Regions from separate parts of the Streptomyces sp. NPDC002884 genome, predicted to be linked through region 2. Evidence: riboswitches for the same ligand, from Rfam matches in the RefSeq annotation. Region 2 holds a riboswitch; the other holds the start of a gene.

Region 1 (10,993 bases), on a different contig from region 2:
GCTGCTGGAGGAGCGGATCGTCTTCCTGGGGACGCCGATCGACGACATCTCGGCGAACGACGTGACGGCCATGTTCATGTACCTCGAGCACAAGGACCCGGACCGGGACATCGCGCTGTACATCAACTCCCCCGGCGGCTCCTTCAGCGCGATGACGGCCCTCTACGACACCATCCGCTTCGTCACCTGCGACGTCGGGACGACCTGCCTGGGCCGGGCGGATTCGACCGCCGCGGTGCTGCTCGCCGCGGGCACGCCGGGCAAGCGGTACGCACTGCCGGGCGCGCGGATGACGATCCGCCAGCCGTCCCCGCCCGAGCCCTTCGAGGGACGGGCCAGCGACCTGGCCGTACGGGCCGAGGAGCTGGCACGCACCCGCGCGGGCCTGGAGGAGATGCTCGTACGGCACACCGGACGGACGCCGGAGCAGGTGGCCGCGGACATCGAGCGGGACAGGTTCCTCACCGCCCAGGAGGCCGTGGAGTACGGCCTGGTGGACGGGATCGTCCCCGGCCGCAGGGCCTCGGCCGGCGCGTCCGGCGGGAGGTGAGCCGCCGATGGTGCCCGAGCTGCCGCCGCTGCCCGCACTGACCCGCGCGGAGGCCGAGCTGATCGACGGTTACCTCGACGTGGTCGACATGCTCGGCCGGATCAACCCGGCCCACCACGGCGACACCTACCGCGGACTGCGCGCCGCCCAGGCGCTGGTGACCAAGGCGGCCGCGCTGCGCGACGCGCTGACGCTGATGCACCAGCGGGGCGAGAGCGAGCTGCACGCGCCGACGCTCGCGCGGGCGCTGCGCGTCCTGGACGGAGAGCGCCGCACCGCGCGTGTCACGCTGCCCCCGCTCTCCGACAGTTGACCCGAGTGGCCCACCTCCGGTCCGGACCGCTCACGCCCGGGACGTGACGACCGGACCGGAGTCGAAACGGCCCAGAAGAGGTACCCCCGTTCAGCGGAGCGTCTACTGCTCCCCCGGACCCTCCGAGGTTGCGCAAAAGGGCGCTCTTCGGGCGGAACAGCGGACTCCACCGCTGGTGGGAGGCCTTGAGGCGCCTTGACACCTGATCCCCCATCAGGGTGTCCACCCGAACGGGTGAGTGGTGAGTAACCCCACAAATCCCCGGTTCCGTTGGGATTTTCGGACATCGGTGAGCCAAGATCCCTGACTGACGACAAGCCCCCGCCACAAGCGGCGGGGCGGTCCGGGCGGACGCCGAGTCCTGCCGCCGCACGGATGACCGGTCGACAGGAGTGCATCGGCAGGAGTGGAGGACCCAAGCACGACGGGTCGCCGGAACGGTCACGCCATGACCGGGCCGAGCAGCCCTTGGGGTGAAGCCGCAGCAGCGGCCGGGCAACTTCGCCAGCCCGAATCCGACAGGTCATCCTTCACAGGCGGCTGACGAAGGGTTGCGCATGACTGCGCTCAATCGTGTCCCGTCGCTCATGGCCCGGGCCGGTACGGCCTCGGCTTTCGCCATCGCCGCCGTGGGCGGCTCCGTCGTGGTCCCGGGGCTCGCCCCCGACGCCGCGGCCGCCACACCGGCGACGAAGGCGCTCCAGATCGCGGCCTCGAAGAAGGGTGCCCCGTACAAGTACGGCGCCACCGGACCGAAGAGGTTCGACTGCTCGGGGCTCACGCTGTACTCGTTCAAGAAGGCGGGCAAGAGCCTGCCCCGCACGGCGGCCCAGCAGTACAACAAGACGAAGCACATCTCGTCGTCCAGCCGCAAGGCGGGCGACCTCGTGTTCTTCCACTCGGGCTCGAACGTGTACCACGTCGGGATCTACGCGGGTAAGGGCAAGATCTGGCACTCGCCGAAGACCGGCGACGTGGTGAAGCTCCAGAAGATCTGGACCAAGAGCGTCTGGTACGGGCGGGTCCGCTAGGGCCTGCCAGGGTCACGGGCTGGTTTTCCCGGGGCGGTGGGGGCGTCCTGACGCGCCTTCAACGCCCCGGGAGCTCACCCTCCGCCGGGGCCGTCAGAGCTCCGGCCACCGGCTCCGTCGCCGGGACGGCCCACGGGAGCTCGACGGTGACCGTCTTGCCGCCCTCCCGGGTGGGCCGCACTCTCAGCCTGCCGCCGCACTCCGCGGTGAGCCAGCGAATGATCACCATGCCTCGGCCGTTGTCCTGCTGGACGGCGGCCGGCAGTCGTTTGGGGAAGCGCGGGTGGCTGTCGGTGACCCCGACGCGCAGGTGTTCGTCACGGTCGAGGACCAGGTCCACCGTGAAGGTGGGTGACTGCCCGAAGGTGTGCTGTACGGCGTTGGTGGCGAGTTCCGAGACGATGAGCCGGATGGCGTCGGCCGCCTCCGTGTCCGCCGGAAGACCCCATTCCCCCAGGACGTCGGCCACGAAGCCGCGGGCCGTGGACACCGAGGCGGGATCGCTCGGCAGAGTGACGGATGCTTCCAGGTGATCTGCCATGGCGACGTCGTCCCTTTCCCACGGGACCGGGAGCCCGACACGGTGCGGATGGTTCGAGTACGGTCCCGGACTGGTGCTTCTTCGCCAGACTGCCATTACCGCGCCGGTCACGGGTGGGATCCACCAAGATATGCATATATCTGTCGCCCAATGCGGTGAACTCTGCGACGGCAGAGCGTATTTGGTCGGCCCGATAGGAGTAAGGAGGGACCCATGCAGCACGGTCCCGCGGTGCGTCGCCGAAAGCTGGGCGCCGAACTGCGCAATCTGCGCGCCCAGGCGGGGCTCACCAGTGGTGAGGCGGCCCGGCTCGTGGGCTGGCACCAGTCCAAGGTGAGCCGCATCGAGACCGGTATCAGTGGATCGAAACCGGCCGATGTGCGGTTACTCCTCGACGCCTACGGTGTCGAGGATCCGCAACTGCGGGAGCTGATGCTGGCGTTGGCGAGCGACGGCGGAAGTGGCGGCCGGGACCACTGGTGGCACGCCTACCGCGGGGTGCTGCCGCCCACCTACCGGGACTTCATCAGCCTGGAGTCGCAGGCGAGCGCGATGCGCACCCTGGAGACGACGGTGGTGCCGGGACTGCTGCAGACGCCCGAGTACGCACGCGCGGTGACCAGGGCGGCCGTGGAGGGGGGCGACGAGGACCAGCTCGACACCCTGGTGGAGGTACGGCTGGCCCGCCAGGACGTGCTGCGCGCGCAACCGCCGCTGGAACTGTGCGCGGTACTGGACGAGGCGGTGCTGCGGCGGGAGGTGGGCGGGCCCGAGGTGATGGCGCGACAGCTGGGCCGGCTCGTGGAAGCCGCCCGATTGCCCCAAGTCCGGCTCCAGGTACTGCCGTTCGCCGCCGGAGCGCATATCGGGGTAACCGGCCCTTTCGTTATCTTCTCATTTTCGCGCACTTCTGATCTGGACGTGGTTGTTCTCGACCACTTGACGAGTAGCCTCTATCTCGAACGGAAAGAAGACCTCCAGGCCTACACCGAGGCCTTCAACGCCCTTCGGGCGCATGCCCTTTCGCCCGGGGACTCATCGGATTACATCGCCGCGATAGCCGACGGCGCGTAAGGAGGCACCATGTCCGCACCACCGCGGAACGTACCTTCCAGTACCGATCCCGACCGTCTCCCGGATGTGCGGTGGCTGCGCAGCAGCTACAGCACGGGAGCGAACAACTGTGTGGAGACGGCCCGGCCGGCCTCCGGCCCCTGGGCCGGTCTGCTCGCCGTACGCGACTCCAAGGACCCGGCCGGACCCGCCCTGCTCTTCTCCCCCGAGAGCTGGTCGGGCTTCACGGCAGTGTTCTCGCGGGTCCGCTGACCGAACCGGAGCAGCCGGAGCGGTCAGCGGCGGTCCACGGCCGTGTCACGCCGACTCATGGTCGTGTTTCGCCGATCACCCGTACAGCGCGTTCCAGCTCGGCCCCGGAGAGGTCCGCACGCGCGGTCAGCCTGAGGCGCGAGATGCCGTCGGGCACGGAAGGAGGACGGAAGCAGCCCACGGCCAGGCCTGCCGACCGGCAGTCCGCCGCCCAGCGCACGGCCCCCTCCGGGGACGGCGCACGCACGGAGACGACCGCGGCGTCCGGACGCACCGCTGCCAGACCCGCGGCCGTCAGGCGCGCGTGCAGCTCGCCCGCCACTTCACGCGCGCGTCGCGCGCGCTGCGGCTCCCGCCGCAGCAGTCCGAGAGCGGCCAGCGCCGCGCCCGCCGCCGCCGGGGCCAGACCCGTGTCGAAGATGAACGTCCGGGCCGCGTTCACCAGATGCTCGATCACCCGCGCGGGACCCAGTACGGCGCCGCCCTGGCTGCCCAGCGACTTGGACAGCGTGGCCGTGACGACGACGTCGTCGGCGCCCGCCAGACCCGCCGCGTACGGAGCGCCCTGACCGCCCTCCCCGAGCACACCGAGCCCGTGGGCGTCGTCGACGACCAGTCCGGCGCCGTACTCCCGGCAGGCGGCCGCCAGGGCGGCCAGCGGGGCGGCGTCGCCGTCGACCGAGAAGACCGTGTCGGAGACGGCCACGGCCGGGCCGTCGTGCGTGCCGAGCGCCTTGCGCACCGCGTCCGGGTCGGCGTGCCCGACGACCTGGGTGGTGCCGCGGGCCAGTCGGCAGCCGTCGATGAGCGAGGCGTGGTTGCCCGCGTCGGAGACGATGAGCGAGCCGTGGGGGGCCAGCGCGGTGACCGCGGCCAGGTTGGCCGCGTACCCGGAGGAGAAGACGAGGGCCGCCTCGAAGCCGCAGTGCTCCGCGAGCTCCCGCTCCAGCTCGGCGTGCAGCTCGGTGGTGCCCGTGACGAGCCGGGAGCCGGTCGCACCGCCGCCCCAGGTCCTGGCGGCCGCCGCGGCGCCCTCCGTCACCTCGGGATGGCGGGCGAGGCCCAGGTAGTCGTTGCTCGCCAGGTCGAGGAGCGGCGAGTCGGCCGGGCGGGGCCGCAGCGTCCGTACGAGTCCGGCCCGGCGGCGCAGCTCCGCCTGTTCGTCGATCCAGCCGAACGCCATGGGTCCTCCGGGCTTTTGTAGGTAGCGGACAGACACTAGCGGGCCGACCGCCCACCCACGGTGTGGCAATACCCACACGTCGAACCCGGTGTGTTGTGCGATCCCTACCTTGGCCCGGAGCGGGTGCGTAGGACAGGATCGGCTCTCATGGACCTGCTGAACACGCTGGTGGACAAGGGGCTTCGGCGCGAGCTGCCGACCCGCGAGGAAGCGCTGGCCGTACTGGCCACTTCCGACGACGACGTGCTGGACGTGGTGGCCGCGGCCGGCCGGGTGCGCCGGCAGTGGTTCGGGCGACGGGTGAAACTGAACTACCTCGTCAACCTCAAGTCGGGGCTGTGCCCCGAGGACTGCTCCTACTGCTCCCAGCGGCTCGGCTCCACGGCCGGGATCCTCAAGTACACCTGGCTCAAGCCGGACGAGGCCTCGCAGGCGGCGGCGGCCGGGCTGGCGGGCGGGGCCAAGCGGGTCTGTCTGGTGGCGTCCGGGCGCGGTCCGACGGACCGTGACGTCGACCGGGTCGCCGGCACCATCAAGGCGATCAAGGACCAGAACGAGGGCGTCGAGGTCTGCGCCTGTCTGGGCCTGCTCTCCGAGGGCCAGGCCGAACGGCTGCGCGAGGCGGGCGCCGACGCCTACAACCACAACCTGAACACGTCCGAGGGCACGTACGGGGAGATCACGACCACGCACACGTACGCCGACCGGGTGGACACGGTGCAGAAGGCGCACGCGGCCGGTCTGTCGGCGTGCTCGGGTCTGATCGCCGGCATGGGCGAGTCCGACGAGGACCTGGTGGACGTCGTCTTCTCGCTGCGCGAGCTGGATCCGGACTCCGTCCCGGTCAACTTCCTCATCCCGGTCGAGGGCACCCCGCTCGCCAAGGAGTGGAACCTCACCCCGCAGCGCTGTCTGCGCATCCTGGCGATGGTGCGGTTCGTCTGCCCGGACGTCGAGGTGCGCATCGCGGGCGGCCGCGAGGTCCATCTGCGCACCATGCAGCCGCTCGCCCTGCACCTGGCCAACTCGATCTTCCTGGGCGACTACCTCACGACCGAGGGCCAGGCCGGCAAGGCCGACCTGGAGATGATCGCGGACGCCGGTTTCGAGGTGGAGGGCGCGGAGCAGGTCACCCTGCCGGAGCACCGGGCGACGGCGGGCGGGGCCTGCGGGTCCCACGCGGGCGGTGGCTGCGGCTCCCACGAAGGCGGTGGCTGCGGCTCCCACGAGGACTCCGGGTGCGGCTCGCACGAGGGCGGCGGTGTGTGCGGCTCCGCCCCGGCCACGACCGCGGCCGTGGCCCCGGCGGCGACCGCGGCGGTCGGCGAGGCCCGTACGGACCTGGTCGCCGTACGCCGCCGAGGCGCCGGTACCGATCTCGCGCCCAATGCCTGAGCTGCCCCCGCTCGGGGTGCCCGAGCTGCTGGAACTCGACCGGCGGCACGTGTGGCACCCGTACGGTCCGATGCCCGGCCGGGTCGAACCGCTCGTCGTGGAGTCGGCGAGCGGGGTCCGGCTGCGGCCGGCGGACGGCTCGGGTGAGCTGGTCGACGGCATGGCGTCCTGGTGGTCGGCGATCCACGGCTACAACCACCCGGTGCTCAACGAGGCCGTGCGCGATCAGCTGGGCCGGATGAGTCATGTGATGTTCGGCGGGCTCACCCACGAGCCCGCCGTACGTCTGGCGAAGCTCCTTGTCGACATGTCTCCCGAGGGTCTGGAGCATGTCTTCCTCGCCGACTCCGGCTCGGTGTCGGTCGAGGTGGCGGTGAAGATGTGCCTCCAGTACTGGCGCTCGCTGGGCCGCCCGGCCAAGCGACGCCTGCTGACCTGGCGCGGCGGCTACCACGGCGACACCTGGCAGCCGATGTCCGTGTGCGACCCCGAGGGCGGGATGCACGACCTGTGGACCGGGGTGCTGCCCCGACAGGTCTTCGTGGACGCGCCTCCGGTGGAGTTCGAGGAGGCGTACGCCGACCTCTTGCGCGAGACGATCGGGCGGCACGCCGACGAACTGGCCGCGGTCATCGTGGAGCCGGTCGTACAGGGCGCGGGCGGGATGCGGTTCCACTCCCCCGGGTATCTGCGGGTGCTGCGCGAGGCGTGCGACGCGCACGACGTGCTGCTGGTGTTCGACGAGATCGCGACCGGGTTCGGGCGCACGGGCGCGCTGTTCGCGGCGGAGCACGCCGCGGTGACCCCGGACGTCATGTGCGTCGGCAAGGCGCTGACCGGCGGCTACCTGACGATGGCGGCGACGCTGTGCACGTCCCGGGTGGCCGACGGGATCTCGCGGGGCGAGGTGCCGGTCCTGGCCCACGGGCCGACCTTCATGGGCAACCCGCTGGCCGCGGCCGTCGCGTGCGCCTCGATCGAGCTGCTGCTCGGACAGGACTGGCTCGCGGAGGTCAAACGGATCGAGGCGGGGCTGCGGGAGGGACTCGCTCAGGCGGCGGAGATCCCGGGTGTGCGGGACGTCCGGGTCCTCGGCGCGATCGGCGTCGTCCAGCTCGATCGCCCCGTGGACATGGCGGCCGCCACTCGGGCCGCCGTGCGCGAGGGCGTCTGGCTGCGGCCGTTCCGCGATCTGGTCTACACGATGCCGCCGTACGTCACCGGTGACGTGGACGTGGCACGGATCGCGCGCGCGGTGTGCGCCGCGGCGCGGGAGGGATGAACATGCCGATCCTGGTGATCACGGGGACGGGCACGGAGGTCGGCAAGACCGTCACGACGGCCGCGGTCGCCGCGTCGGCGCTCGCGGCGGGGCGGTCGGTGGCCGTCCTCAAGCCCGCGCAGACCGGCGTACGGGCGGACGAGAGCGGGGACGCCGCCGAGGTGGCCCGGCTCGCGGGCGCGGTGACGACGGCCGAACTGGCCCGCTATCCCGAGCCGTTGGCTCCGGCGACGGCGGCGCGCAGGGCGGGCCTGGCGGCGGTGCGGCCGCAGGACGTGGCGGAGGCGGCGCAGAAGCTGGCCGCCGAACACGACCTGGTGCTCGTCGAAGGGGCGGGCGGGCTGCTCGTCCGGTTCGACGAGGCGGGCGGGACGCTGGCCGACGCGGCGCAACTGCTGCGGGCGCCGGTGCTGGTCGTGGCCTCGGCGGGCCTCGGCACGCTGAACACGACGGAGCTGACGGCCCGTGAACTGCGCGTACGGGGAGTCGAGTTGCTGGGGGTCGTGATCGGCAGCTGGCCCGACTCCCCCGATCTTGCGTCCCGTTGCAATGTCGTGGATCTGCCGGAGGTGGCCGGGGCCCCGCTGCTGGGGGCGCTGCCGTCGGGAGCCGGTGCTCTCGAACCCGCCGACTTCCGTACCGTGGCGCCCGGTTGGCTGGCGCCACGGCTGGACGGGACCTGGCAGGCGGAGGCCTTCCGCGAGCGGACCGGTTCGGGGTCCTAGCCGTTCTCCGCGTCCGCGAGCAGCCGTACGAGTTCGATGCGGGAGCGGATGCCGAGGCGGGTGAAGACACCGCGCAGATGGTGGTCGATGGTGCGCGGGCTGAGGGCGAGGCGGGCGGCGATCTCCCGGTTCGTGGCACCGTCGGCGGCCATCCGGGCGACCAGGAGCTGCTGGGCGGTCAGGTGGGCCGTCGGACGCCGGTCGCCGCGGGTGGGGGCCGCGGGGGCGCCGAGCGCGCGCAGTTCGGCGCGGGCGCTCTCGGCGCAGTGCGGGGCGCCGAAGGACTCGAACGCCTCCAGGGCGCTGTGCAGCCGGTCGCGGGCCTCCGTGCGGCGGCGCAGCCTGCGCAGCGCACTGCCGAACAGCAGTTCGGTGCGGGCCCGTTCGAAGGCGCGCGTCCCTTCGGCGTGCAGGCGCAGCGCCGTGCGGTAGTGCTCGACGGCGTCGGCGCCCGGCGTGAGCAGGGCCCGGGAGCGGGCGCTGAGGGCCAGGTCGTCGGGGCTGTCGACGGCACGGGCCCAGCGGTCGTAGTCGGCGTGCGCGGCGCGCGCCACCCGGGTCTCGCCGGTGCGCACGGCCGCCTCGACATAGTGCGGGGTGGCCAGGTGGCGGATGGCCCGGTGGCCGTGGCCCGGGCCCGAGGCGGCGAGCGCGCGCAGCCGGGCCGCGGCGGCGTCGAAGCGGCCGGAGCCGAGGTCGAGGAAGGCGAGCGCCCACTGCGCCAGGGCGGCGGGCAGCCCCAGGGCATGGGCGAGGGCGTAGGACCGGGCGGCCGCGGCCCGCTCCCGGCACAGGTCCTCGTCGCCGGTGAGCGCCGCGAACATCGCCAGAGCGGCCTGGAGATGGCAGGCGCCGTTGTCCTGTCCGGTGGCGTACGCCTGGCGCAGGGCGTCCAGCGCGGCGGCCTCGGCGGCGCGCGGGCGGCCGGTCCAGAAGTCGGCGTAGGCACGGAACTCCATCGCCTGGGAGACGGCGGCGGTGACGCCCCGGGCGCGGGCGGAGGCGGCGGCCCGGACCGTGGCGGTGGCGGCGCGGGTGTGGTCGCCGAGCATCAGGGCGGCGATGCCCGCGTGCAGGAGGAGGGTGGGGTCGCCGCCGGGACCGCACCGTCCGGCGGTGGCCTCCAGCAGGTCGCGGGCGTCCTCGTACCGCCCGTCGACGGCCGCGGCGAGGCCGCCGAGCACACCGGGCGGGTCGACGCCCGACTGCGCCGCGACGAGCGTCGCCTCACGGCATCGACGCAGATCACCGGTGTAGACGGCGGCTTCGGCGGCTCGGGCCAGGAAGTGGGCGACGGGGGTGAGGGGGGCTGAGCCCGCTGCCTCGCGATGGTCCCGGGACTCCCCGGACTCCCCGGACTCCCCGGACTCCCCGGACTCGCGGGACTCGCGGGACTCGCGGGACTCGCGGGACTCGCGGGACTCGCGGGACTCGCGGGACTCGCGGGACTCGCGGGACTCGCGGGAGAGGGCGGAGGCAGTGAGGTCGGCGGAGGCGAGGGAAGCGGTGGTGCCGGAGGAGGCGGTGGTGCCGGGGGAAGCGATCGTGGTGGGGGAAGCGGTCGTGGTGGGGGAAGCGGTGGTGGTGGCGCTTCGTGCCGGTGGCGGGTCGCCGGGCGCGGGCCGCGTCCCGGCCGCCCGTGCCGCCCCGGCCAGCAGCGCGTCGAACGCCTCCCCCGCGTGCCCGGTCCGCAGGGCGAGGATGCCGGTGAGGGCGTCGGCGTCGGTGCGGGCGGCCAGGGCGCGGGAGCGGTCGCCGTCGCCGCGGTGCCAGGCGTCGGCCGCCGCATGGGCGAGGAGCCGGGACCGTTCGCCCGGGTCCGTGCAGAGCTCGACGGCGCGTTCGGCGAGGGCGCCCGAGAGCGCCGGGTCGCCGGCGGCGCGCGCCCGGTCGGCGGCCGCCGTCAGTTCCGCGGCGAGCCGCGTGCTGGGCCCGAGCGCGCCCGCGCCCCGGTGCCAGGACCGCCGGGGTGTCTCCGCCGGGCCGTGCAGGACGCGGGCGAGCAGTCGGTGGGCGTCGCGCCGGTCGGCCGGGGCCGCCGTCTCGTACGCGGCGATCCGGGTCCAGGCGTCGCGGAAGCCGACCCCGCCGGCCGTGGCGTAGGCGATCCCGGCTGCCTCGGCCGCGTCGAGGGGCCGGGTGTCGAGGCGGGCGGCGGCGACGGCGCGCAGGAAGGCGTGGGTGGCCACCGGGTACTGGTCGGCGGCCGCCAGCAGGAGCACCAGCCGGGTGCCGTCGGGCAGCGCGCGGACCTCGCGGCGGTGGGCGCGCAGCGTCTCGGGGGCGAGATCGGCGGGTTCGGCCGGCAGCGGGTCGAGGCCGGCGGCCTGCCGTTCGGTCAGCCGCGCGACGAGTTCGGCGGCGGCGCGCGGGTCGCCGTATACGAGGCGCAGCACGCGCACGCGGACGCCTTCGGACAGCGCCGGGACCGGGAGCGGGCCCGCTCCCGGAGGCGCCGGTGGCGAAGTGCGGTCAAGCGACGGGGGGTTCACTCGTGTCACCACACAAGTGACGTTACTGGCGGGTTACTTGAACCGTAAAGACTGGCGATTTCACCGATGCGGCGCGCGTAGACCCGCCGGACACTCCTGGCAACCCCACACGTTTCAGGAGGCATCATGCAGCGCCACAAGCGTCGCATCGCCGC
Region 2 (20,077 bases):
ACGAGAACCGCTCGGCCTGCCACACGCGCCGCAGACAGGTCTCGGAGTAGGCGTCCAGGAGAGCGGCGGAGCCCGTCTCCCTCAGGTGGGTGAGCGCCCGCGCGAAGGTGACGACGTCCCCGACGGCGAGGTTCAGCCCCTTCGCCCCGGTCGGCGGCACGATGTGGGCGGCGTCCCCGGCGAGGAAGAGCCGGCCGTGCCGCATGGGCTCGTGCACGTAGGAGCGCATGGGCGTGACCGACTTCTGGGTGATCGCCCCGCGCTCCAGCTTCCAGTCGTCGTCGGTCTCGAAGCGGCGCTCCAGCTCGTCCCAGATCTCCTCGTCCGCCCACGCCTGCGCGTCCGTGCCCTCGGGCACCTGGAGGTAGAGGCGGGAGACGGCCGGGGAGCGCATGGACAGCAGCGCGAAGCCGCGGTCGTGGCGGGCGTAGACCAGCTCGTCGTGCGAGGGCGGCACGTCGGCGAGGATGCCGAGCCAGCCGAAGGGGTACGTCCGCTCGAAGGTCCGGGTCGACGCGGCCGGGATCGCCTGCCGGGCGACACCCCAGAAGCCGTCGCAGCCGACGACGTAGTCGCACTCGAGGACGTCCTCGACGCCCTCGTGGCGGAAGCGGACCCGCGGGTGGTCGGTGCCGGCGTCCTCGACGGCCAGCGCCTCCGCCTCGAACAGCAGCGGGCCGCCGTCCTCGAGCTGGAGGGCGATGAGGTCCTTGCACACCTCGGTCTGCGCGTAGACCGTCACCGACCGGCCGCCGGTGAGGGCGGGGAAGTCGACGCGGTGCCGCTGCCTGGCGAACCGCAGCTCTATGCCGTCGTGGCGCAGCCCCGCACGGTCCATGCGCTCCCCGGCGCCGGCCGCGCGCAGCACGTCCACCGTGCCCTGCTCCAGGATCCCGGCGCGCTGGCGCTGCTCGACGTAGGCCCGGTCGCGGCTCTCCAGCACGACGGAGTCGATGCCCGCGACGTGGAGCAGACGGGCGAGGAGGAGGCCGGCCGGGCCGGCGCCGACGATGCCGACGGTGGTGCGCATCGGGCGTTTCCCTTCACTGTTCGCACAGTGAAGTTTTCTTCACTGTCTTAAAACGTGAGTTTGCGCCCCTGCCCACCGGGTGTCAACGGTCGAGACGTGGAGACGCGGCCGGGAGCCGGCCGCCACGGCGGTCAATGCCTCGATGGAGGATGCAGCGATCGCCGAGACGTCGGAAGTGCCCAGAGCCGGACTTGAACCGGCACGCCCGCGAAGGGGCAGCGAGGTTTAAGCTCGCCGTGTCTGCATTCCACCATCTGGGCAGGCCTGAGGGCTCCGCTTGAGCTTCCGACCCTATCGGGATCCGTCCCTCGAACAGCGGAACAGCGGACCGATGTTGTCTTATTTTATTGACGTCTGAGGGTGCATCAGCACCTGGAACTCGCCATCTGCACTTGCCAGTAGCCTCGCGCGTGGCAACCGCTTACGTATGCGGAATGACGGAATTTCACCGTCCGAACGAGGTTGCTCCACCGGTTCTTGACGACCCGGCCCTCAGGGACGGGGGTCATCCCCAGGTATGACACGGCGGTCCACCGTCCGACCCGAGGCTGCCCTCGGAACCGGAACAGCGGGTGACTACACGGCCGTCGGCGGCCAGGACGATGGTTCATGTCCCCCAGACATGTCGTCGTCCCGTCAGGAGCCACGCCCGTGACCACCAGCCCCCTCGCAGACCGGACCACCGCCGTCGCCGCACGCGCCACGGACCTGTCGAAGATCTACGGACAGGGCGAGACTCAGGTGGTCGCTCTGGACCGGGTCTCGGTCGACTTCCGGCAGGCCGAGTTCACCGCGATCATGGGGCCGTCCGGCTCCGGCAAGTCCACGCTGATGCACTGCGTGGCGGGCCTCGACAGCTTCTCCTCCGGCTCCGTGCGCATCGGCGACACCGAGCTCGGCGCGCTGAAGGACAAGCAGCTCACCAAGTTGCGCCGGGACAAGATCGGGTTCATCTTCCAGGCGTTCAACCTGCTGCCGACGCTGACGGCGATCGAGAACATCACGCTCCCGATGGACATCGCCGGTCGCAAGCCGGACAAGGAGTGGCTGGAAAAGGTCATCCGGATGGTGGGGCTCGCCGACCGGCTGAGCCACCGGCCCTCGCAGCTCTCCGGCGGTCAGCAGCAGCGGGTCGCCGTCGCCCGCGCCCTCGCCTCCCGGCCCGACATCATCTTCGGCGACGAGCCGACCGGAAACCTCGACTCGCGTTCGGGCGCCGAGGTGCTCGGCTTCCTGCGCAACTCGGTGCGGGAGCTGGGCCAGACGGTGGTGATGGTGACCCACGACCCGGTGGCGGCGGCCTACGCGGACCGGGTGATCTTCCTCGCGGACGGCCGGGTCGTCGACGAGGTGTACGGCCCGACGGCCGACTCGGTGCTCGACCGCATGAAGCAGTTCGACTCCAAGGGCCGCACCACCTGATCCCCGACCAGCCGATCTCCGCCCGGGACCGACCGCTCGACGACGAGCAGGACTGAGAAGACAACACCCATGTTCCGTACCGCCTTGCGCAACGTGCTCGCGCACAAGGCCCGGCTCCTGATGACCGTGCTCGCCGTGATGCTCGGCGTGGCCTTCGTGTCGGGGACCCTGGTCTTCACCAACACCCTCTCCGGCGCTCTCCAGAAGAGCTCCGCCAAGGGCTTCGACCAGGTCGACGTCGCCGTCACCGCCGAGGTCCAGGACGACGTCGGCGACCGCATCGTCAAGACGCCCGAGCTGACCCAGGCGCTGCTGGAGCGGAGCGCGAAGGTGCCGGGCGCCGCGTCCGCCATCGGCGTCGTCAACGGCTTCACCGCCATCGCCGACAAGGACGGCAAGCTCATCGGCGGCGGCTTCCAGTCGCAGGGCGGCAACTACTGGGGCGCCGAGGACACCCGGTACCCGCTCGCCACCGGGCACGCCCCGAGCGGCTCCGGCGAGGTCGTCATCGACTCCAGGACGGCCGAGCGGGCCGGGTACGAGGTCGGCGACACCGTACGGATCTCCGTCGACGGCCCCGTCCTCGCCCCGAAGATCACCGGCATCTTCACCACCGACGACGGCAATGTCGCGGCCGGCGGCAGCCTCGCCCTGTTCGACACGGCGACCGCCCAGACGCTCTTCGGCAAGACCGGCACCTACGACGAGATCGACGTCCGGGCCGCCGCCGGAACCTCGCAGAGCGCGCTGAAGTCCGCGCTGGACGCCGCCCTGCCGAAGGGCGAGGTCGAGACCGTCACCGGTGAGCAACTCGCCGACGACCAGGCGGAGGCGATCTCCGCCTCGATGAGCGGGATGAAGCAGGGGCTGCTGGTCTTCGCCGGGATCGCGCTGTTCGTCGGCACCTTCATCATCGCCAACACCTTCACCATGCTGGTCGCCCAGCGCACCAAGGAACTCGCGCTGATGCGGGCCGTGGGCGCCTCCCGCCGGCAGGTCACCCGGTCGGTGCTGATCGAGGCGTTCGTCGTCGGCACGGTCGCCGGGGTGACCGGTCTGGTCGCGGGTATCGGCATCGGGGCCGGGCTGCGCTCGCTGCTCGGGACGCTGGGCGCGACCGTCCCCGACGGACCGCTCGTCGTCTCGGGCGGCACGATCGCCGCCGCCCTCGTCGTCGGCGTCGTCATCACCATGCTGGCCGCCTGGCTGCCCGGCCGCCGGGCCGCGAAGATCCCGCCGGTCGCCGCGATGAGCAGCGTGCACGCCACCGCGAGCACCAAGTCGCTGGTGCTGCGCAACACGCTGGGCGCGCTGTTCTCGGCGGCGGGCGTCGCCGTGGTCCTGGCCGCGACGTCGATGAGCGGTTCCGACGGCCAGGCCCCCATGGGCATCGGCGCGGTCCTGCTGATCCTCGGCATCTTCATCCTGACCCCGCTGCTGTCCCGCCCGCTCATCGCGGCCGCCGCGCCCATCCTGCGGATCTTCGGGGTGTCCGGCAAGCTGGCCCGGCAGAACTCGGTGCGCAACCCGCGCCGCACGGCGGCCACGGCCTCCGCGCTGATGATCGGCCTGACCCTGATCACCGGTATGACGGTGATGGCGGGCAGTCTCCAGAAGTCCATCGACAAGATGGCGTCCTCCGCGATCAGGGCCGACTACGTCGTGTCGATGGCGAACGGCAACGAGCTCTCCGCAGACATCGACGAGAAGCTGAGGGCCACCGACGGGGTGACCGCCACCAGCCCGATGCGCAACGCGCCCGGCCGGATCGACGGCACGACCGAGTACCTCACCGGCGTCACCGGCTCCACCATCGGCGCGCTGACCGACCTCAAGGTCGACGACGGCTCCTTCGAGGTGGCCGGCGGACAGGTCGTCGTCGACGACTCCACCGCCGAGTCCCATGGCTGGAAGGCCGGTTCGTCCTTCACGGTGAACTACGAGGACGGCAGGAAGCAGCAGCTGACGGTCTCCGGGGTCTACGAGGGCAACGAGCTGATCGAGGGCATCCTGCTGGACAACGCGGCCCTCACCCCGCATCTGGCGGACCCGACCGACATGCGGGTCATGGTCAAGACGTCCGGCGGCACCTCGGACGCCACCAAGGACCGGCTGGAGAAGGCGCTCGGCTCCAACCCGGCCATCAAGGTCCAGAGCAAGCAGGACCTCTCCGACGAGATCGCGCAGATGTTCACGCTGATGCTGAACATGCTCTACGGGCTGCTCGCGATGGCCGTGATCGTCGCGGTCCTCGGCGTCATCAACACCCTCGCGATGTCGGTCTTCGAGCGTTCCCAGGAGATCGGCATGCTGCGGGCCATCGGCCTGGACCGGCGCTCGGTCAAGCGGATGGTCCGGCTGGAGTCCCTGGTGATCTCGCTCTTCGGCGGGGTGCTCGGCATCGGACTGGGCGTGTTCTTCGGCTGGGCGGCCGGTGAGCTGCTCGGCACCAGCATGCCGACGTACGAACTGGTCCTGCCGTGGGCCCGGATGGCCGTCTTCCTGCTGCTGGCCGCCGGGGTGGGCATCCTGGCCGCGCTGTGGCCGGCCCGGCGGGCGTCACGCCTGAACATGCTGGCCGCGATCAAGTCCGAGTAGGCCGTCCGAACAGGACGGGCCCGAGGAGTTCAGGCCCGAGGAACGCGGGCCCGGTCGGGGCCCCGCCGCGCGACGCGGCGGGGCCCCTCGTGCGTCGCGCGGCGGTCAGTTCCAGGTGCGGGCGCGCAGCGGCATCCCGGAGTCGCCCGACCCGGGGGTGCGGACGGCCAGGACCTGGTTGACGCCGATCTGGTTGCGTTCGAAGGCGACGGCGGAGGCCGCCATGTAGAGCCGCCAGACCCGGGCCCGGCCGGGGCTGGTGAGGTGGACGGCCCGCTCCCAGTCGGCCTCCAGGCGGGCGACCCAGCGGCGCAGGGTGAGGGCGTAGTGCTCGCGGATCGACTCGACGTCACGCACCTCGAAGCCCGCGCGTTCGAGCTGGGTGACCGTGGTGCCGACGGGGGCGAGTTCGCCGTCCGGGAAGACATAGGCGTCGATGAACGCGTCCACGCCGTACGCCGACTCGTCGCGGTGCGGACGTCGGGCGATCTGGTGGTTGAGCAGCCGGCCGCCGGGCCGCAGCAACGCGAACAGGGCGTGCGCGTACTCCAGATACCTCTCGGAGCCGACGTGTTCCGCCATGCCGATGGAGGAGACCGCGTCGAACGGACCGTCGGTGACGTCCCGGTAGTCCTGGACGCGGATCTCGACCTTGTCGGTGAGCCCGGCGTCGGCGACGCGCTTGCGGGCGAACGCCGCCTGCTCCTGGGACAGGGTGACCCCGACGACGGTCGCACCGTGCTCGCGGGCCGCGTGGATGGCGAGGGAGCCCCAGCCGCAGCCGACGTCGAGCAGCCGCGACCCCGGTCTCAGCTCCAGCTTGCGGCAGACGAGTTCGAGCTTGTCGTGCTGGGCGAGTTCGAGGGTGCTGTCGCCGGACTCCCAGTAGGCGCACGAGTAGACCATGGACGGGCCGAGGACGAGCGCGTAGAAGTCGTTGCCGACGTCGTAGTGGTGGCTGATGGCGCGCCGGTCGGTGCCGCGGGTGTGGAGGTGGCCGGTCCGGCGGACCTCCTCACGCGGCGGGGCGGGCGGCAACGGCGGTCCGGCGAGCCTGAGCAGGCCGCGCACCGCCGACCGGAACGCGGGGTCGCGCAGCGCCTGAGCGAGCGTACGGGCGTCCTCGCCGCGCTCCCAGATCAGGCCGGAGAGCAGATCGAGGGCGGTGTACAGGTCCCCCTCGATCCCCAGGTCGCCGGCCACCCAGGCGCGGGCGAGGCCGAGTTCACCGGGCTTGAAGAGGAGCCGGCGCAGGGCCCGGCGATTGCGTACGACCAGGGTCGGCGCATCGGGCGGACCCGCCTGCGAACCGTCCCAGGCGCGGACGCGCACCGGGAAGGGGGCTCCCAGCAACTGTTCGACGAGGGCATGGAGCCGCGGCGCGGCGTCAGCCATGATGCACACCTCCGTGACGGGTGATCCCGCAATGTCCTGACACCACGTAAACACGGAAGAGCGCGCGGTCCAGTCCCGCGCGGCCGTCACGACTCGGCAAAATACATGTACACGGCATGCGTCCGGGCCGGCGACGGGGCCGACGCGGGCCGGCAGCGCGGGCCGGCAGCGCGGGCCGGGGGCGCGGGCCGGGGGCGAACGCCGAAGGGGCCGTCCGCACCACGGATGGCGGACGGCCCCTTCGGGGGTGTTTCGGTGACCGGAGGTCAGGAGGCCTTGGCCTTCTCGTTCTCGGTCTTCTCGGCGGCCGGCTTCGCGGCGACCGGCGCCGGCTTCGCGGCCTCGTAGAACTCCTCGCGCGGGGACTCCAGCGCGCCGAGAGCCACGACCTCGCGCTTGAGGAACATGCCGAGCGTCCAGTCGGCGAAGACGCGGATCTTACGGTTCCACGTCGGCATCGCCAGGCCGTGGTAGCCGCGGTGCATGTACCAGGCGAGACGGCCCTTGACCTTGATCTTCACCTTGCCCATGACGATCATCGCGACGCCCTTGTGGAGGCCGAGGCCCGCCACCGCACCCTTGTTGGCGTGCGAGTACTCCTTCTGCGGGAAGCCCCGCATACCGGAGATCACGTTGTCGCCGAGGACCTTGGCCTGCCGCAGCGCGTGCTGCGCGTTCGGCGGGCACCAGGCGTTCTCGACGCCGGCCTTGCGGGCGGCGACGTCCGGGACCTGCGCGTTGTCGCCGGCGGCCCAGATGTAGTCGGTGCCCTGGACCTGGAGGGTCGGGGCGGTGTCGACGTGACCGCGGGGGCCCAGCGGCAGGCCGTAGCGGGCCAGCACCGGGTTGGGCTTGACGCCCGCCGTCCACACGATGGTGTTGGAGTCGACCTCGAGGCCGTTCTTCAGCACCACGTGGCCGTCGACGCAGGAGTCCATGGAGGTGGAGAGGTAGATCTCCACACCGCGGCCCTCGAGGTGCTCCTTGCCGTACTGGCCCAGCTTGGGGCCGACCTCGGGAAGGATCTTGTCGGCGGCGTCGACGAGGATGAAGCGCATGTCCTCGCGGGACACCGTCTTGTAGTACTTGGCCGCGTCCCGGGCCAGGTCCTCGACCTCACCGATGGTCTCCGCGCCGGCGAAACCGCCGCCGATGAAGACGAAGGTGAGCGCCTTGCGGCGGATCTCCTCGTCGGTCGTGGAGTCGGCCTTGTCGAGCTGCTCGAGGACGTGGTTGCGCAGGCCGATGGCCTCCTCGACACCCTTCATGCCGATGCCCTGTTCGGCGAGGCCGGGGATCGGGAAGGTGCGGGAGACCGCGCCGAGCGCGATCACCAGGTAGTCGAAGGGCAGCTCGTACGCCTCGCCGACCAGCGGGGCGATCGTGGCGACCTTGCGGTCCTGGTCGATGGTGGTGACCCGGCCGGTGAGGACCTCCGCCTTGGGCAGCACGCGTCGCAGCGGGACGACGACATGGCGCGGGGAGATGTTGCCGGCGGCGGTTTCGGGGAGGAAGGGCTGGTAGGTCATGTACGACCGGGGGTCGACGACCGTGACGGTCGCCTCGCCGTAGCGCATCTTCTTCATGATGCGCCGAGCTGCGTACAGGCCTACGTACCCACCGCCTACTACGAGGATCCTGGGACGCTCCGTGGTGCTCATGCCATCGAGTATCCACCCGCTCGAGGGGGGTCGCTCGTGCGCCCCTTCACAAGCTTCCCGGGGGTGTGTGCTATCCTCCGCGGCTCGCGTGATCCACGTCATGGCGCGGAGGGGGAACCAGCGTGTAGGGCGTGACGTTGTCAATGCCGCGTGAGCTGCCTCTCCGGCCCCGGAAGGGCTCCGTGAGGGCCGCGCGGGGGACCCTCACGGGACCTCCGCGATACGTCCGCGCGCGCCTCTTTTGAACACGTTCACACGGGTGTTGGGCCCCCGGAAGGGTCAACGGAGACGCATCTGTCCTCCGACAGGGCCGAATTCCTTGTGAAGAACTTCACGAACTTTCCCGAGGGGGTGCCTCCGGAACGCGTCCGAGGGGCCGCCAAGGGCCCCTCGGGACTGCTCATACGGGCATCCTGCCTGCTCAGCAGAGTGCAAGTAGCGGGCCGGCCAAGGTCACGCGATCGACCAGGCGATGCCGTCGAGGATGTCGTGCTCGCTCACGACGACCTCCTCCGCACCGATCCGCTCCATGATCGCCAGCAGGACGAGCGCGCCCGCCGCGATCACGTCCACCCGGCCCGGGTGCATCGCCGGATGGGCCGCGCGCTGTTCGTGGGTCGCCTTGAGCAGGTCGTCGCTGATGCTCCTGACCCGGTCGACACCGATCCGCGCGTGGTGGATCTTCGTGGAGTCGTACGCCTCCAGTCCCAGGGCGATCGCCGCGACCGTCGTCACCGAGCCGGCCAGGCCGACCAGGGTGTGCGCCTCGCGCAGCGGGACCGTCCGCTCGGCGAGGTCGAGAGCGGCCTCGATGTCGGCGCGCATCGCCGCGATCTGCCCGGCGGTGGGCGGGTCGGTGACCTTCCCGTCCACGACCAGGTGCCGCTCCGTCATCCGTACACAGCCCACGTCGACGGAGCGCGCGGCGCGGACCCGGTCGTCGCCGACCACGAACTCGGTCGAGCCGCCGCCGATGTCCACCACCAGGAAGGGCTTGGCCAGGTCGGCGCGCCCGACGAGTTCCTTCGTGGCGCCGGTGAAGGAGAACTCGGCCTCCTGGTCGCCGGTGATGACCTCGGGCTCGACGCCGAGGATGTCCAGCACCCCGCGCACGAACTCGTCCCGGTTCTCCGCGTCCCGGGAGGCGGAGGTGGCGACGAAGCGCAGCCGCTGCGCGCCGTACTCCTTGATGGCGGCCGCGTACTCCCGGCAGGCCGCGAAGGTCCGCTCCAGCGCCTCGGGGGCGAGCCGTCCGGTGCGGTCGACGCCCTGGCCGAGGCGGACGATCGTCATCCGGCGGTCCAGGTCGACCAGCTCACCGGTTGCCGGGTCGGCGTCGGCGACGAGGAGGCGGATCGAGTTCGTGCCGCAGTCGACGGCGGCGACGCGGGTCATCAGGCGTTCCCCTCGGCCGGCTTGACAGCGAAGCGGCCCGACCCGTCCTCGGGCGTCTCCCCCTGCCGGCCGTCACCGGACGGCGGCTGGGGCGACACCACGCAGGTGCCCTTGCTCCACCACTGCGGGAGCATCCCCAGGGCCTCGTCGCCGAGCGGGTTCACGCCCGGACCGGCGGCCAGGGAGTGCGCGACGAGCACGTGCAGGCACTTCACCCGGTCCGGCATGCCGCCCGCACTGGGGAAGTTCTTCAGTTCCTCGATCTCGTCCCGGCGCCGGACGTAGTCCTCGTGCGCGGCACGGTAGGAGGCCGCCAGCTCCGGGTCGGCCTGCAGCCGCTCCGTCATCTCCTTCATCACGCCGTTCGCCTCGAGCGTGCCGATGGCCGAGTTGGCCTTCGGGCACGTCAGGTAGTACAGCGTCGGGAAGGGAGTGCCGTCGGGCAGGCGGGGGGCCGTCTCCACGACGTCCGGCTGCCCGCACGGGCAGCGGTGCGCGATCGCGCGCAGACCGCGCGGCGGCCGGCCGAGCTGCTGCTTGAAGGCCTCGACGTCCGCGTCGGTGGGCTCGGTGCGCGGGGTGGTCGGCGGGGGCGATTCCATGCCTGTCTTTCTATCGGTCGGTTCACTGGTCGGAGGCGTCGGACTTGTCGACGCCGTCCCAGACGTTCGAGTACCAGGGCCGGTCGGTCGCCCCGAGGTCGGCGCGGGACTGCTTGGCCGCGTCCGGGTCGATCACGACGAACCCGGTCTCCCCCGGCAGCACGTAGTGCAGCCGCTGCCGGATCTGCTGCTCGGCGTAGGCGTCGTCCTGCCAGCGCGCCTTGAGGTCCCGCAGCTGCTCGACGCGTTCGGCGGCCTGCTGCTTCTCGCGCTCCAGATCGGCGATGTCGGCACGCTGGGAGACGTACTGGCGCATCGGATAGGCCAGGGCCACGATCAGGGTGCACAGGACGAGCGCGAGGAGCGCGGCGCGGCCGGTGAGCCGGGAGCGGCGGGCCTGGCGCTTGGTCTGGGAGCGGTAGACCCGGGCCGCGGTCTGCTCGCCGAGCAGCTTGATCCTGGTCGCGGTGGAGAAACGGTCCCGGTCCTTCACGGCCACTGCTTCCCGCCTCCCGTCTCACACGTGCGTACGTCCCCGCACACGGTACGGGACCGGGTACGGGGACGTACGTACGACTGGCTAAGGCTTGACCCGGTATGGGTCAACCCGGCACGGGTCAGCCCTTGAAGCGGGGGAACGCCGAGCGGCCGGCGTACACCGCGGCGTCGTCGAGGATCTCCTCGATGCGCAGCAGCTGGTTGTACTTGGCGACGCGGTCCGAGCGGGCCGGGGCGCCGGTCTTGATCTGACCGCAGTTCACCGCGACCGCGAGGTCGGCGATGGTGACGTCCTCGGTCTCGCCGGAGCGGTGGGACATCATGCACTTGAAGCCGTTGCGCTGGGCCATCTCGACGGCGTCCAGGGTCTCGGTCAGCGAACCGATCTGGTTGACCTTGACGAGCAGGGCGTTGGCGGAGCCCTCCTCGATGCCACGGGCCAGACGCTCGGGGTTGGTGACGAAGAGGTCGTCGCCGACGATCTGGACCTTGTCGCCCAGCTTCTGGGTGATGACGTTCCAGCCGGCCCAGTCGTCCTCGTACAGCGGGTCCTCGATGGAGACGAGCGGGTACGCGGAGACGAGCTCCTCGTAGTACTCGGTCATCTCGGCGGCCGAGCGGGACTTGCCCTCGAACTCGTACTTGCCGTCCTTGTAGAACTCGGACGCGGCGACGTCGAGCGCGAGCGCGATCTGCTCGCCGGGCACGTAACCGGCCTGCTTGATGGCCTCGAGGATGAGGTCGAGCGCGGCGCGGTTGGACTCCAGGTTCGGGGCGAAGCCGCCCTCGTCGCCGAGGCCGGTGGACAGACCCTTGGTCTTCAGCACCTTCTTGAGGGTGTGGTAGACCTCGGCGCCCCAGCGCAGGGCCTCGGAGAAGGTCTCCGCGCCGATCGGGGCGATCATGAACTCCTGGATGTCCACGTTGGAGTCGGCGTGCGAGCCGCCGTTCAGGATGTTCATCATCGGCACCGGGAGCAGGTGCGCGTTGGGGCCGCCCAGGTAGCGGAACAGCGGCAGGTCGCTGGCCTCGGAGGCGGCGTGGGCGACGGCGAGCGAGACGCCGAGGATGGCGTTGGCGCCGAGCGAGCCCTTGTTGTCGGTGGCGTCCAGGTCGAACATGGCCTGGTCGATCAGGCGCTGCTCGGTGGCGTCGTAGCCGACGAGCTCCGGGCCGATCTGCTCGATGACGGCGAGGACGGCCTTCTCGACACCCTTGCCGAGGTAGCGGTTGGGGTCACCGTCGCGGAGCTCGATGGCCTCGAAGGCACCGGTGGAGGCGCCGGACGGAACGGCGGCACGACCCGTGCTGCCGTCGTCGAGGCCGACCTCGACCTCGACCGTGGGGTTGCCTCGGGAGTCCAGGATTTCCCGGGCTACGACGACGTCGATGGACGGCACGAGCATCTCCTTCTTGGGATGTGACGCTGGTTGTGCGGGGCCCAGGGACCGTGACGATCCCTTGCTGAGCCTTGCGACTAGAGCCTAACCGCCCCGGAGCCGTCGGCAGCCGACCGACCGTCCCGTGGACAGGGAGACCGTACCTATTGTTTCCGCCCGGAACAAAGGGGGTGGCCGAGAAAGGCCGACAGGAAGTGACGAACGGGCAAAGAGAAACCCCGCTCCGGTGCGTACGGGGGAACACGCACCGGAGCGGGGAGCCCGTGGGGACGGGGGGTGACCCTCACGAGGTCTCTTCAGTGTGCCGACCTCGGATGTGAGGGCGCTGTGGCTTCTCTGGGGGCCAGGTGTCACTTCGGGCGCAGCGTCACTTCGGACGCCGCGTCACCGCGCGCCCAGCGTCACTTCAGGTGCAGCTGCTGGCCCGGGTAGATGAGGTCCGCGTCGACGACGATGTCCTTGTTCAGCTCGAACAGCTTCGCCCAGCCGCCCTTGACCTTGTGCTTCTCGGCGATGGAGCTGAGGGTGTCGCCCTTGACGACCTTGTACTCGCCGTCGCCCTTCTTGACCTTCTTGCCGGTCGGGGTGGTGACCGTCTTGGAGGCGGCCGGGCGGTCGGTCGAGCGGGAGGCGCTCTGCTCCTCGGTCGAGCGGCTGGTGGTGCTGCCGCTGTCCGACGAGCCGGAGGAGCCGGACGAGCTGGACGAGCCGGAGCCCGCGGCGCTGCCGCCGTTGTAGGCGGCGCCGGACAGGCCGGTGCCGCAGACCGGCCAGGCGCCCTTGCCCTGGCCCGCGAGGACCTTCTCGCCGATGGCTATCTGCTGGGTCTTGGAGGCCTGGTCGGCCTGCGAGGCGTAGGCGGTGCCGCCGTACGCGGCCCAGGTGGAGGCGGAGAACTGGAGGCCGCCGTAGTAGCCGTTGCCGGTGTTGATGGACCAGTTGCCACCGGACTCGCACTGGGCGACCGCGTCCCACTCGGAGGCGGTGGCGGCGGAGGCGTTGCCGGCCGCCATCAGCGGGGCGGCGATGGCGACGCCGGTGACACCGGCGAGCGTGGCGACACGGGTGACCTTGGAGGGACGGCGGTGCTTGCCCTTACCGGAAAACAGCATGGTGGATCCCCTCACCGACGCCTGCGAGGTGAGCTGTCGGGTTCGGGCCGTGTGAGTTGCCCGGCCACTTCCTCGTCCGCCGGAGCGCTGCTCCGTGGGAGGTGTGGCTTCACCCCGAGCCGTTCCGGTCAACCGACCGGCGCGGCACTTACCTTGGGTCCCCCGCTCCTGCCTACGGCGCTTGCGCGACGACTGTTCCCGGGTCGTCGCTGGCAGGATTCGGCGTTGCGACGGCCGGGGCTCGGGTTGCCGAGCGGCCTCGACCGTAGACACGCGATCGGCGGAATTTCAAAGACGATCAGGGCTTCTGAGACTCATCCCACACTTTCACCAAATCGGACATTCGGCGCGAAGCGTGACGTGAACTCCCGCTGTTTTTCTTGGGCTTTGCGCCCTATTGGACCCCTGTGTCGAGGGTCTGACCGGCGGCGATGTTGCTCGGGTCGACGCCGATGAGGTCCCTGTTCTCGGCGTAGAGGGCGCGCCATCCGCCGTCGAGGCCAAGGGAGTCGGCGATGGACGCGAGGGAGTCGCCCTCCTGGACCACATAGGTGGCCGCGGCGTGCCGGCCGGCGGAGGCGGTGGTGGTGCCGCCCACGCCGGTGTCGGTCGCGCTCTTGGTCGCCGGCTCGTCGGCGGTGGCGCCACGGTGGCGGCCGGAGCCGAGGGAGCTGGTGTCGACGAGGCTCCAAGAACCCTCGTCCTGGCCTGAATTGTCTGAGTCGTCCGCTTCCGGGGTCGCCGTGGGCGAGTCGTCGCCCGTCGACCCGCTCCGGCCGCCGGAACCGCCGGACGTGCCGGAGTCGTCCGTGGCGGCGGAGGAAGAGGACGAAGGGGAGGAAGCGGACGCCGAGGGCGAACCGGAGGAATCGGCGGACGAGTCGGACGATCCGGTCGAGGAGTCGTCACTCGTCGAGGAGCCCGAGGATCCGGACAACCCCCTGGACAGGTCGGACAATCCGGAAGACCCAGATGAGTCGGACGAGTCGGACGAGTCGTCCGCCACGCCGGTGTCCACGTTCAGCGCGCCGTTCTCCTGGGTGAGCCCGGAGGTCAGCCCGCAGGTGCCCCACGCGCCGATCCCGTCGGCCGCGAGCACCTTCTGTGCCACGGCGATCTGCTGGCTGCGGCTGGCCAGGTCGGCGCTCGTCGCGTAGTCGAGGCCGCCGTACGCCTCCCAGTCCTTCTGGGTGAGGTTCAGGCCGCCGTACTCGCCGTCACCGTCGTCGGCGCTCCACGAGGCGCCGGTCTCGCACTGCGCCACCTTGTCCCACACCGTGCCGTCGGCCGCGCTCGCGCCGGAGGCGGCGAGCAGCGGGATGGCGATGGCGGAGCCCGTCACTCCGGCCGCGACAAGGAGGGCCGGGGCCTGGCGGGGGCGACGGTGACGACCGTTCCCGGAGAGCATGCGAGGGGCCTTTCTCTGGACAGCACTGACCGGCGCGGCGGTGAGACCGATGCTCCGCGCTGACGAGTGAACGTATCGGCAGACGATCACTTGTCACAAGTTAATGCCGCGCAGATCACGTGAAGATCACAGACTTGAGTGTTGGTCACCTTTGCTCCGCCGAACGGTCACACTCCGGCTGACATCCGGTCAGACATGGACCGCTTATGAGCCGGAATGCACCGGAGTGAACTCGACCGGCAGCGTACGCAGTCCGCGCATGATGAGCCCACCGCGCCACCTCAACTCGGCCGGATCCACGGCCAGTCGGAGATCGGGCAGCCGGGTGAGAAGGGTGGCCAGCGCGGTCTGGCCCTCCAGCCGGGCCAGCGGGGCGCCCAGGCAGTAGTGGATGCCGTGGCCGTAGCCGAGGTGCTGGTTGTCGCGGCGGGACAGGTCGAGGGTGTCGGGATCCGAGAAACGCGCCGGGTCACGGTCGGCGGCCGCCAGCACGACGAGAACGGGATCGCCCGGCGCGATGTCCTGCCCCCCGACGCTCAGCGGCTCGGTCGCGAACCGCCAGGTGGCGAGTTCCACGGGGCCGTCGTAGCGCAGGAGTTCCTCGACGCCGGTTTCGAGGAGGCCGCGGTCGCCGTCGTCCCCGGTGAGCGACCGCTGGAGACGTTCACGCTGCTCGGGATGGGTGAGGAGGGCGTAGGTGCCGTTGCCGATGAGATTGACGGTCGTCTCGAAGCCGGCGAACAGCAGGATGAAGGCCATGGCGGCGGCCTCGTTCTCGGTGAGGTGCTCGCCGTGGTCCGAGGCGCGGATCAGGCCGGAGATGAGGTCCTCGCCGGGAGCCGGGTCGGCGGGGAGCTCCGCGCGCTTGCGGTGGATGAGCTCCAGCAGGTAGCCGCGCATCTTCTTCACCGACCGCGCGACCCCGCCCCGCGGACCCCCGCCGTGCCGGATCATCATCCCCGCCCAGTCGCGGAAGTCGTCCTGGTCCTCGCGGGGCACGCCCAGGAGGTCGCAGATCGCGTAGATGGGGAGAGGGAAGGCGAAGTCGTGGATGAGGTCGGCCCCGCCCTCGGCAGCGAACCGGTCGATGAGCTGATCCGTCAGCTCCTGGACGCGCGGCGCGAACTCGGCGACCCGGCGGGGCGTGAAGGCCTTGCTGACGAGCCGTCGCAGCCGGGTGTGGTCCGGCGGGTCGATGTTGAGCAGATGCGTCATCAGCTCGGCCTTGCGCTCACCGGGGATGCCGGTCTTGCCCTTGGCGTGCGCCGGTTCGTCATGATGCGCCGGGTTCTTGGAGAGCCGCTGGTCGGCGAGGGCCTGTTTCGCGTCGGCGTACCGGGTGACCAGCCAGGCCTCGACACCGCTGGGCAACACGGTGCGGTGCACGGGCGCGTGCTCGCGCAGCCAGGCGTAGGCGGGGTAGGGGTCGGTCGCGAACTCCCAGGTGAAGAGTTCGGGAGCGGTGCGGTCCGGGTGGTCTGTGTCGGGCTGCTCGGTCACTCCTCGACCGTAGCGGTGTCCTCGACCTGTTCCGCGAGGGCCTTGCGCGCGCCGGGGTGCCCCATGTCGGCGGCCCTGCGATACCAGAGGATGGCTTCGGCGGGGTTGTCCTGTTTGCCGAGGAGGAGGGCGAGCCGGTAGGCGGCATAGGCGTCGCCTTGGGCGTAGCCCTGCTCGTACCCCTTGCGGGCATCTTCCAGGGACCCCGTCTTCTCCGCCACGACGGCCTGGTGCGTGGCATCCAGCCGCCCCTCGCCGGCGAAGTAGTCCGCCGCGTCGCCCAGGCTCTGTCGCGGTTTGCGGATGTCGGCCAGCAACTCCGCGGCCCCCTCGTCGCCGTCGGCGGCGGCGCGGGCCAGCAGTACCTCGGCCGCCTCCTCCTCGTGGCTCAGCAGAAAGGACACGGCCGCGCTCCGGGCGACGGGGGCGTAGCCCTGCATCTCGGCGCCGATGTAACAGTCCATCGCCTCGCTGAGGTCGCCGCGTCCGAGCAGCAGGTCACCCAGCCGGTGTGCCGCCGCCATGTCACGGCCGGCCGCCGCCTTGCGCAGCCACTGCTCGGCCAGCGCCAGATGCGCCTCCCCGAGCAGCCGCGCCTCCGGACCATCGGGCTTCGCCTCGGCCGCCGTCCGCAGATAAGGCAGCGCCTCCTCCGCCTCCCCCCGTCCGAGGAGCCGCTCGCCGACCTGCCCCGCCAGCTCCGTCCTCCCCGCGTCCACGGCCCTGCGCAGCCAGTCCAGTGCCGTGGCCTCGTTCTCGGAGAGCAGGCTCAGCAGGTGCATCGCCCCGGCGTCACCCTCCTGCGCCCTGGCCGAGAAGACGACGTCGGCGGTGGCACGGACGTTGAGGTGCACCCCGGTGTCGTACTTCGTCCCCTCCAGCGCGCAGCGCCAGACGGCGTCCGGGACGGCCCTCGCGGTCTCCTGCTCGGCGTCGACGACCAGTGAGCCGTACGGCCGCCAGGTCTCCTCGCTCTCCCCCACCCGAAGCGGCGCTCCCGGTACCAGCATCCCGGTGACCCCGTGCAGCGGCTGGACGGCCCAGTCGACGGCCTCCTGGAACGACTCCGGCTGCGCCCGCCCCGCCGGCCGGTGCGCGCCGTGAGTGCGGCACGCCTCCTCCAGCAGCCGGCGGGGGATGTCCCCGGTGACGCCACAGCGGGCGAGGTCCGTCGCGGCCCGGATCAGCAGGTGACCGTACGGATGGCGGCTGTTGGAGTACCCGGCCCGCTGCCACTGCGCCCGGAGTTCCGCGCCGATGGCCAGGTACTGGGTGACACCGGTGGCGCCGCGCCGGTCGAGTGCCTCGCCGAGCAGGTCGTCGCGCAGGGCGGTCAGCCGCTCGACCTCCTGCTCGCTCCAGCGCGAACTCACCCGCTCCGACCGTGCCAGCGTCATCAGCCGGGACGCGGGTCCACCGCCGAAGCGGTGCGCGTCGTACAGGTCGTCGCCCATCGTGGCCACCACCGGGACACCCAGCGTCCTCAGGTCGGCCAGCAGGACCACGGTCAGCCCGTGCTCGCCGAGGTGGCCCTCCAGTTCGTCCAGCCAGAGCACGTACCCGCCGTCCCGGCCGCGCAGCAGGGCGGGCAGTCCGCGCAGGTCCGTGCCGGGAGCGGGCGCGTACACCCGGGTCCGGGGGTCCGTCTCGCGGACGACGGCCGCCCAGGCCGTCCTCGACTTGCCGGTGAGCGGCCCGCCCGTGATCACCAGCAGTCTGTCCCGCGCGGTCCAGCCCCGCAGCGTCTCGTCGATGTCGCGGGGGACGTACGGCGGCAGCGCCGGGTCCGCCGAGTGCCGCCCGGCGGGCCGCACGCCCAGGGTCACCAGGTCGGCGTCCGCCACCGTGGGCCAGCTGCCGGGGTCGGGCACCGCGAAGACGCCGGGCGGCGGTGCGTAGGTGTGCTGGTTCAGGACGCCCACCACCTGGCCGTGGTAGGTGCCGCCGTAGTAGCCGACGGTGTCGCCGGAAGAGGGCCGGGCAGCGGGCTCGGGGGGCCGCGGAGCCTGCTCGAAGCGGTCGATCAGCTCGAACAGGCCGGTGAGCGATCCTTCCTCGCCGGACAGGAGCGCGGCCTCGAAGTGCCGGCCCTCGACCGCAATGAGCGTCTCTTCCAGGCCGTCGGACGGAAGGGTGATCTGTACCGGGACCGCCCCGGCTCCCCCGTGGCGCGCGAACCACGCGACGAACGCCCGCCGGATCTCCTCCCGGTTCTCCGACAGCAGCCCCCTGTTGAGCACCTCCGCGGCCCAGGCCGCCAGCTCCTCCGACTCCCGTTCCATACAAGCCCCCGCACCCCACGAACCGGATCAGGAACTCACCGTACTAACCATCCACCCCCTCGACACCCCGGATCGCGTCCCGGTACGCCCTGGCCGCCGCGCGCAGGGCCGCCTCCGGGTCGACGCCCTCCGATTCGGCTCGCGCCGCCAGGGCGAGCAGTTCGTAGCCGATGCCCTCGGCCGTCGGCAGCGGTACCTCGAGCCGTGCCGTGCGGGCCCGGGACACCAGCTTCGCCGCGAGGGCCAGTCCGGGCTGGTGGAGGGGTACGCCGTCCGTCACCGACTCCCGCCGCTTCTCCGCCGCCTTCGTGCGGAGCCAGTGCTCCTTCACCTCCTCCGGGGTGGTGGCGGTGGCGTCGCCGAAGACATGGGGGTGGCGGTGGATGAGCTTGGCGACGATCGTGCCCGCCACGTCGTCGACGGAGAACGGGGACTCCTCGTCCTCCTCGGCGATGCGGGCGTGGAAGACGACCTGGAGCAGCACGTCTCCCAGTTCCTCGCGGAGTTCGTCGTGGTCGCCGTCCTCGATCGCCTCGACCAGTTCGTACGACTCCTCGACCGCGTACTTCGCCAGGCCCTTGTGGGTCTGCCGGGAGGACCACGGGCATTCGGCGCGGATGCGGTCCATGACCTGGACGAGGTCGAGGAGCCGGGCTCCCGGGAGGTCGTAGGAGGCGGGGAGCAGTTCCAGGTCGGGCATGGACACACGGCCGGAGCCGGCCAGGCGGGCCAGGCCGTCGGTGAGGGCCGGTTCGCCCTCGCCGGTGGCCACGACCACGACCGTGCGGCCGCCGGCGCAGGCGGCGAGCAGTTCCTCGGCGGCCGGGGAGGTCTCCTCGACGGTGATGCCCGCGTCCCGCAGATAGGGCAGCTGCGGATGCGCGCCGTCCGCGCACAGCACCCGGTCCGCCGTGCGCAGGGCCTGCCAGGCGGGCCAGGACAGCAGACCGGGGGCGACCCGGTGGCTGGTGGTGAGCAGGACGACGCGGCCGGGGGCCTCGGCCTCGGTGGGAGCGGCGGCGGAGCTGATGGCGTTCACACCCCGAACGTAACCCACGCCCGTCAGCGCCCTCGCGAGTTATCCACAGGGAGGACCGGCCGGTCGTACGATCACATGGTCACGTCGGCTGCTGCGTTCCCGCCGCCGAGATCTCCCGTACCCAGGGCGTCTTCGCGTCGACGCGGGCGACCTTCTGCGCGTCCCAGTTCCCGTAGCGCGGGTTGAGGTCGACGTCGAGCGCCTTGGACGCCTTGGACAGCGCGTTCCAGAAGGCCGGCTGGCTGGTGTTCGTGCCGAGCTCGGTGGCGAGTTTCTGGGCCTCCAGCTGGAGGCGGAGGTTCTCGTCGAGGCGCTGCGGCGGAATGCCGTACTGCTGGAGCCATGCCGCCTCCAGGCCCTGCGCGCCGCCCGCCTGCTGCTCCAGGCCGGCCCGCATCTCCTGGACCTCCCGACGGCTGACGGTGATGCCCGCGTCCTGCGCGGCGCGGTGCAGCACCTTGTCGAGGACCATGCCGTGCAGGGTGTCCCGGGCGAGGGAACCGGTCTGGGCGACGGCCTGCGCGTACTGGGCGTCGTCGGTGACCGCGGCCCGCTGGGCCGTGCGCACCTCGTTCACCCGGCTCTCCAGCTGGGCGACGGTGATCCGCTGGTCGCCGACCACGGCCGCCGCGCCGGGATGCGCGTCGTTCCCACAGGCGGCGAGGAGCGGGGCCGCCACGATCGCGGCGGACAGCAGGAGCGCGGTGCGACGACGGCGGTGCAAGGAAACCTCCC

What was found. A riboswitch is a leader RNA that binds a small molecule or an ion and turns the genes downstream of it on or off. The one in region 2 is predicted to bind cyclic di-AMP.
Positions count from the first base shown of each region.
Region 1: linked by a shared signal. The riboswitch ahead of ABT070_RS04860 (C40 family peptidase) and the one ahead of ABT070_RS31495 (transglycosylase family protein) in region 2 are both predicted to bind cyclic di-AMP.

Region 1 is NZ_JBEOVB010000002.1:88,989-99,981, reverse strand. Features, by position in the region: gene ABT070_RS04870 (ATP-dependent Clp protease proteolytic subunit) at 1-550, shown strand, start outside; gene ABT070_RS04865 (hypothetical protein) at 558-863, shown strand; cyclic di-AMP (ydaO/yuaA leader) riboswitch at 1,247-1,417, shown strand; gene ABT070_RS04860 (C40 family peptidase) at 1,421-1,894, shown strand; gene ABT070_RS04855 (ATP-binding protein) at 1,953-2,435, opposite strand; gene ABT070_RS04850 (helix-turn-helix domain-containing protein) at 2,649-3,509, shown strand; gene ABT070_RS04845 (DUF397 domain-containing protein) at 3,519-3,761, shown strand; gene ABT070_RS04840 (8-amino-7-oxononanoate synthase) at 3,817-4,944, opposite strand; gene bioB (biotin synthase BioB) at 5,092-6,339, shown strand; gene ABT070_RS04830 (adenosylmethionine--8-amino-7-oxononanoate transaminase) at 6,332-7,621, shown strand; gene bioD (dethiobiotin synthase) at 7,624-8,346, shown strand; gene ABT070_RS04820 (helix-turn-helix transcriptional regulator) at 8,343-10,850, opposite strand; gene ABT070_RS04815 (esterase/lipase family protein) at 10,965-10,993, shown strand, end outside.
Region 2 is NZ_JBEOVB010000021.1:35,393-55,469, reverse strand. Features, by position in the region: gene ABT070_RS31545 (4-hydroxybenzoate 3-monooxygenase) at 1-1,030, opposite strand, end outside; tRNA gene ABT070_RS31540 (tRNA-Leu) at 1,207-1,290, opposite strand; gene ABT070_RS31535 (ABC transporter ATP-binding protein) at 1,682-2,452, shown strand; gene ABT070_RS31530 (ABC transporter permease) at 2,522-5,050, shown strand; gene ABT070_RS31525 (class I SAM-dependent methyltransferase) at 5,156-6,445, opposite strand; gene ABT070_RS31520 (NAD(P)/FAD-dependent oxidoreductase) at 6,712-8,106, opposite strand; gene ABT070_RS31515 (Ppx/GppA phosphatase family protein) at 8,560-9,501, opposite strand; gene ABT070_RS31510 (DUF501 domain-containing protein) at 9,501-10,103, opposite strand; gene ABT070_RS31505 (FtsB family cell division protein) at 10,126-10,602, opposite strand; gene eno (phosphopyruvate hydratase) at 10,721-12,007, opposite strand; gene ABT070_RS31495 (transglycosylase family protein) at 12,403-13,113, opposite strand; cyclic di-AMP (ydaO/yuaA leader) riboswitch at 13,117-13,303, opposite strand; gene ABT070_RS31490 (LysM peptidoglycan-binding domain-containing protein) at 13,508-14,521, opposite strand; gene ABT070_RS31485 (cytochrome P450 family protein) at 14,726-16,021, opposite strand; gene ABT070_RS31480 (tetratricopeptide repeat protein) at 16,018-18,303, opposite strand; gene ABT070_RS31475 (nucleoside triphosphate pyrophosphohydrolase) at 18,347-19,342, opposite strand; gene ABT070_RS31470 (SurA N-terminal domain-containing protein) at 19,422-20,066, opposite strand.